2 regions of the Aminobacter sp. NyZ550 genome follow, and region 2 is predicted to be linked to the other one. Evidence: predicted binding sites of a transcription regulator. Region 2 holds the regulator's gene; the other holds the start of a gene.
What was found. Region 2 encodes LexA, which represses DNA repair genes until DNA is damaged. Its sites were predicted from a motif close to TGTTCNNNNTGTGTTCNG; they were not measured.
Positions count from the first base shown of each region.

Region 1 (3,408 bases), 870 kb from region 2:
GCGGCGAAGAGATCGATTCGATAGGTTGAGGATAGATTCGCTTTTCCATGACCTATTATAGAGATCAATTATGACGGCTGCGAGAGGTCTCGCGGCGCGTCCTTTCAAATCTCTCAGGTGCGCTGCAGGCTGACCAGGAGCACGAAGCCGACGCCGCTCTTGCGGGCGGCAGGTGCCTCGATGGTCGAGCCGTAATCGGCGCGAAGCTGCGGAACGGCCAGCACCGGAGCGGCAAGGACCATCAGGATCATGGCGGCGCGCGGCAGCAGCCGGAGCGTCTTCTTGATCTGGGTTGCGGTGCGGGTCATTGGCGTTGCTTCTTTTCGATCTTGTGTTGCGTCGTTACTTCTTCACGATTTCCCAGGAGCGGGCAGGGCGGCTGGTCTCTGCCACCAGCGTTGCGAACATGATCCCGAACAGGGCGCTGAGCAGGCAGACGATGGTGAACCGGCGGGCGAGCATTGGTGTCTTCTCCTTCGATGGATCGGACTATGCCAAGCTGCGACTGAACGGGTTCTGAGACCTCCGTTCATCTTCGGTTCAAATTTATTGACGAGCCTTAATGGGTCCGCAGGGTTGTGTTTCGCCCCGCTGCGCATATCTCCTGAGCAACGCTCACCAACGGAGACTGCGGAATGACCAGCCAGACATTGCCGATCGAACTCTATTACTGGCCGACGCCCAATGGCTGGAAGATTTCGATCATGCTGGAGGAACTGGGCGTTCCTTACACCGTCAAATACATCAACATCGGCAAGGGTGAGCAGTTCGAGCCGTCATTCCTCAAGATCGCGCCCAACAACCGCATGCCGGCGATCATCGACCCGGAAGGGCCGACCGCTGACGGCAAATGGGGCGGCGCGCCGATCTCGATCTTCGAATCCGGGGCGATCCTGCAATATCTCGGCCGCAAGTTCGGCAAGCTCTATCCCTCGGACGAGCGCGGCCGCGCCGAGGTCGATCAGTGGCTGTTCTGGCAGGTTGGCGGCCTCGGCCCGATGGCCGGCCAGGCCCATCACTTCCGGCAATATGCGCCGGAGAAGATCGCCTATGGCATCGATCGCTACACCAATGAGGTCAACCGGCTCTATGGCGTGATGAACAAGCGCCTCGCCGATAGCGAATTCCTTGCCGGCGACTATTCGATCGCCGACATCGCCTCGCTCGGCTGGGTCAAGCCTTACAAGAACCAGGGCCAGGAGCTCGAGGACTTCCCGCATCTCAAGCGCTGGTTCGACACGTTGCTGGCTCGTCCGGCAGTGAGCCGTGGCCTCGCCGTCGGTGAGGACCACCGCCGCAACCTCGCCGACGACAAGGAAGCCCAGAAGGTGTTGTTCGGCCAGCGCGCCAGGGCCTGAACGCGCAGACAGCGCAAAAACGAATGGGGGAGGCAGGGCCCGCCGGCACTGCCTCCCCCTGATACTGACGACTGTTTCCTGGTCGCCTTACAGCTTCTTCCAGTTCTGCGTCTTGCAGATCAGGCCGCCGAGCACACAGCCGCTCATCTTGAGCGTCGAGCCGGCGACCGAGGCCTTGCCGGTATAGGTCTTGTCATTGGCCGGGTCGGTGATCTTGCCGGCATAGGTGCCGCCATTGGCATTGAAGGTGCCGATCTTCTTGCCGGCGTGCTTGCCGTCCTTCAGCGTGATGCAGAAGCCGCCGCCGCAGGGCGTGATCGCGGCAGTCGATCCGGCTTCCGTCTTCCAGTTGCCTTCGATCGGATCGGCATAGGCCGCACCCGCCATCATCAGGGTGGCCGCGATGGCCAGGCTCATCTTGCGAAGCATTGAAGTCCTCCCGGTTGAATTGTCGCTCACAGGCACTCTCCCTGCCTGACGTTTACGCAAACGTAAGCGTAATGCAGCCGTCGGCAAAACGAAAGTGGTGCCGCTGGGTAAGTTTTGAGCCTTTTTGAGACCGCCGAAAAGCGCCATCCGGGTGCCGAAGTTCATCCCTGGCTATCGATCAATGTGCCGCGTGGTTATCAAAGACTTATCCGGCGACTTGAGAATTTTCATCGCATTTTCTGCAAATTCCAGCTGCCGCAAGGACTCCTATCCTTAATGAATTCCGAGCTTTACCCTTTGTTTTCAGTTTGTTTTCTTCGAGTTAAGCAAGCCATTTAACGGCGGATTCAAGGCTCCCCGGCATTCTCGGAAGCATCGAAAGGGCAGCTCCGGAACACCACCGGGCCGGCTCTCAGGAGACAGGCAGGGGATAAGAAAATGGCACGTTTCGAAATCTTTGACGCTGGCTTCGGCGCGATGGGAACCACCGCTCAGGCCGACATTCTTCTCGAACTCGGCATGATGTATGCGACCGGCCGCGACTGCGAGGTCGACGTGGTTGCCGCCCACAAATGGTTCAACATCGCCGCGATCAAGGGTTCGGCCCGGGCGGCCGCCCTGCGCTCGGAGCTCTCCGGCACGATGTCCAAGCTCGACATCGTCAAGGCGCTGCGCGAAGCGCGCGAATGGATGACGATGCACTGACCAAGCTTCTTCGGGGGAAGAGCCGGGGCGCCGGGATGGCAGCCCCCAATTCCAAGAGCGCACTGCTTGAAGGACGAGCAAGATGTGCCAGGGACATGACCTCCAGCATGTCTCATCACCAGCTGAACCGAGTTAGACAGGGCAGGCGAATGTCCGACGGGCCGAAGATGCTCGCGGGCGCTCTCCACGAAAAAGGCCGTGACCGATCGCATAAGATCGGCGCGGCCTTTTTGTTTTGGCGAGGCCAAGCGTGGCAGCATCGTTCGGCCACCGCATTGCCCGCACCCGCGTTTGCAGGCACAACATCCTGACGCCGATGCGCCAAGACAAGCCCCGGTCGCAATGACAGCTTTCGGCGATTGCACGCATGACGCGATCCGGGAAATTCGGAGCGTCCCAGGGAGGGTAACAATGCATTTGAAACGTACATTCGGCGCGGCACTGGTCGGCCTGTCGCTCAGCGCCGGCGCTGCCTATGCGCAGGATATCGGCATTGCGGTCGCCGGCCCGATGACCGGCCAGCTCGCCAATATCGGCGACCAGTTCAAGCAAGGTGCGGAAGCCGCCGTCAAGGCGATCAACGAAAAGGGCGGCGTTCTCGGGCGCCAGCTCAAGCTGTCGATCGAAGACGACGTCTGCGATCCCAAGCAGGCGGTTTCGGTCGCCAACCGCATCGTTGCCAACGGCATCAAGTTCATCGACGGCCACGCCTGCTCGGGTTCGAGCATTCCGGCCTCCGCCGTCTATGCCGAGAGCGGCGCGCTGATGATGTCGCCGGCATCCTCGAACCCGGTCTTGACCGACGACGCCGCCAAGAAGGGCTGGCCGACGATCATGCGTCTCTACACGCGTGACGACGCCCAGGGCGCCTTCATCGGCCCGTGGATCGCCGAGACGTACAAGGGCAAGAACGTCG
Region 1 is NZ_CP114190.1:4,657,078-4,660,485, reverse strand. It holds gene N7E70_RS23235 (AMP nucleosidase) at 1-49, opposite strand, end outside; gene N7E70_RS23230 (hypothetical protein) at 114-308, opposite strand; gene N7E70_RS23225 (glutathione S-transferase family protein) at 636-1,358, shown strand; gene N7E70_RS23220 (DUF2147 domain-containing protein) at 1,446-1,787, opposite strand; gene N7E70_RS23215 (sel1 repeat family protein) at 2,226-2,492, shown strand; gene N7E70_RS23210 (ABC transporter substrate-binding protein) at 2,904-3,408, shown strand, end outside.
Region 1: N7E70_RS23215 (sel1 repeat family protein) is a predicted target of LexA. The motif match lies at 2,086-2,103, and genes of this name have one in related genera.

Region 2 (3,408 bases):
GGCAAGCAGTTCACGGGCACCGTCGGACCAGGCGAGTGCGTCCGCATCTTCACCGGCGCACCGGTGCCACAAGGCACTGATACCGTCGTCATTCAGGAGAACGTTCGCGATCTCGGCAATGGCAAGATCGCGGTGCTCGAGCCAACGCTTGCTGGCCGCAACATCCGCGCCAGGGGCCTCGACTTCAAGCAGGGCGACCTCATCCTTGATGCAGGACGTGTGCTCGACCCGGCAGCGCTCTCGCTGATCGCAGCTGCCAATCATCCCAGCGTCGAAGTGCTGCGGGCGCCTCTGGTCGCCATCATCGCCACCGGCGACGAGCTATTGCCGCCGGGCAGCAATCCCGGGCCCGACCAGATCATCGCCTCCAACGCCTATGGCGTCGCGGCGATCGTTCAGTCGGTTGGCGCGCGCGTACTCGATCTCGGCATCGCCGCCGACCGCACCGAGGCAATCTCCGCACTGGTCGCCAAGGCGCTCGCCGCCGACGCCGATGTGATCGTCACGCTGGGCGGCGCTTCGGTCGGCGACCACGACCTCGTTCACCGTGTCCTGACCGATCTCGGCATGGATCTCAACTTCTGGAAGATCGCGATGCGCCCGGGCAAGCCGCTGATGTTCGGCCGGCTCGGCAACAGCCGCTGCGTCGGCCTGCCGGGCAATCCGGTCGCCAGCCTGATCTGCTCGCAGATTTTCCTGAAACCTCTGCTGGCGAAGCTTGGCGGCCGCCCTTATTCACCCGACATGCGCAACGGTATTCTCGACACGGCAATGGCGGCCAACGACCTGCGCCAGGACTTTGTCCGCGCGATTGCGCGCGAGACCGCTGAGGGTCTCGTCGTCACACCCTACCTGATCCAGGACTCTTCGATGCTGCGCACGCTGGCCGACGCCAACTGCGCCATCGTGCGGGTGCCCTTCGCGCCTGCAGTCGAAGCCGGCAGCGCCTGCCAGGTGATGATGTTGCGCTGAGCAGCACCTTCCACCCTTCACGAAATATCAACAGTTGCGGAACACAACTGGAACAGATAGTGTTTGTTCTGGGTTTGTTTTTCTTCTGATTCCTCGGGGGTGGCGATGCTGACGCGCAAACAACACGAGCTTTTGCTATTCATCCACGAGCGGCTGAAGGAAGCGGGTATTCCGCCATCCTTCGACGAGATGAAGGAAGCACTCGACCTCGCCTCCAAGTCCGGCATCCATCGCCTGATCACGGCGCTCGAAGAACGCGGCTTCATCAGGCGTCTGCCCAACCGGGCGCGCGCGCTTGAAGTGCTGCGCCTGCCCGATTCGATCGCGCCTGGCCTCAACGCGGCGAAGAAGTTCTCGCCCAGCGTCATCGAGGGTAGCCTCGGCCGCAAACCCGAGCCGTCACGCAGCATGTCGGCCGGCAATGACGACGATGTTGCTTCGGCGGTTGCCATTCCCGTCATGGGACGCATCGCTGCCGGTGTGCCGATCGACGCCATCCAGCACAAGACGCATTCGATTTCGGTGCCGCCAGACATGATCATGGGCGGCGAGCATTACGCGCTCGAGGTCAAGGGCGACTCGATGATCGAGGCCGGCATCTTCGACGGCGACACTGTGGTCATCCGCAGCTCGACCACGGCCAATCCCGGTGAGATCATCGTCGCCCTCGTCGACGACGAAGAAGCGACGCTCAAGCGTTTCCGCCGCAAGGGTGCCTCGATCGCTCTTGAGGCCGCCAATCCGGCCTATGAAACCCGCATCTTCGGACCGGACAGGGTCAAGGTGCAGGGCAAGCTTGTCGGCCTGATCCGCCGCTATTGATTGCCGGGGCTGCGTTTCCGCCACCTCGGCCTGTCCATCCTGCTGCAATCTGTAAGCCGGACTGATCTGCCCTGTTGCTATCGTGCCGTATCTGACGGCTCTGCGACGGCGGGTACAGATTTCGGACTCACCGTGTGGTCGCAGTCGGCGCTTTCGGGTGCGCCTTGGTTGCCCCGGCTGATGCCTTTGGGGGCATCTCCACTCGCTTGTAGGGCGGAAGGCCCCTCGCCTCGCGCGAAAATTGGCGCTGCGCATGCCACGGGCGGTACGGTTCCGCCACGGCGTGGCGTATCTCGACCGCCCGATCTACGCCAGCCGCCGCGGCTGTGATGAATATCGACGCACTGCCAAGGCGCGCCAGCTCGCGTTTGGTGAGCACGGCCACGCCGGGGCAGACGTCGCTTGCCGTGGCATCGTCGACGACGATGAGATTCGCGTTGTCGCAGGCTCGTGCAGCGGCGCTCGCATTCGCCGCATGGACGATCCGTGCCCCCTCCGGTTGTTGAACCGTGCACAGCCCGCTGTCACAGACGAAGGCGTCCGCGCCGGCGGCGTTTAGCTCTCCAGATACTGGTTTGCCGGGTATCGTACCGGCGACATCTGCCTCGGCTGTTGGCTGTGAGCCGGTCTCGCTGGGCAAACGGACAGTCCCGTTCGTTGCATTCGCGGCCGAACGGGCCGGGGTGACGAGTGTTTCCGACGCCAGCGCGCGCTGCCAGTTGTCGACGGTGAACTGGTTCGGCCGGACGCGATTGACGGCCAGCTTGCCATCGTCGACCGGGACGCCGACGAGGCGGCCATCTTCCGAAACGAGAACCGTGGGCGTTTCCGTTTCCACGACCGTCAGCAGCCCAAGGGCCGCGAATGGCAGTGCGGCGGCGCGCAGCCAGGTCGTTGCCGTCGACGCGATGACGAGTGCTGCAGTGAGCAACAGTACCGCATGTGACGAGACAAGGCCGACCGCATCGACCGGCGAGCGCTCGGAGAACCAGGTGGCGATGCCAATCATTGCCTTCAGGCCGAAGCCCATCGTGTCGAGGAAGGGGCCGTCGAGTCCAAGCGGCATGAAAATGCCAGCCATGACGGCAAAGGGCATGACCAGGACAGACACAAACGGGCTGACTGCCAGATTGGCGAACAGGCTGAGGGGCGAGACACGTTGGAAATGCCATGCACCAAAAACGCTGGTCGCGAGCCCGGCAATCACCGACGTCGCGGCGAGGCCTATCGCAACTGTCGCAAGCCAGCGCCAGATTTTGGACGGCAGCGATCTCTGACCGACCGGCAGCGCCTGCTCCTCCCGCCGGTCCGACCACCAGGCATATGCGCCAACGAGGGCTGCCGTTGCGGCGAACGACATCTGGAAGCTCGGCCCGACGACTTCGTGGGGCGAGATCATGATCACGACAACGGCCGAGATCGCCAGGTTGCGCATGGTGAGTGCTGCGCGGTCGAACAGCACGGCCGTCAGCATCACCGCCAGCATGATGAAGCTGCGTTGCGCCGCGACCTCGGCGCCTGAAATGAACAGATAGCCGCCGGTGGCGAGCAGTGCTGCGCCTGCCGCGTACTTCTTGACCGGCCGGTGCGAGGTGAAGCCTGGAAAGGCGGCGA
Region 2 is NZ_CP114190.1:3,783,781-3,787,188, forward strand. It holds gene N7E70_RS18800 (molybdopterin molybdotransferase MoeA) at 1-972, shown strand, start outside; gene lexA (transcriptional repressor LexA) at 1,078-1,794, shown strand; gene N7E70_RS18810 (ComEC/Rec2 family competence protein) at 1,922-3,408, opposite strand, start outside.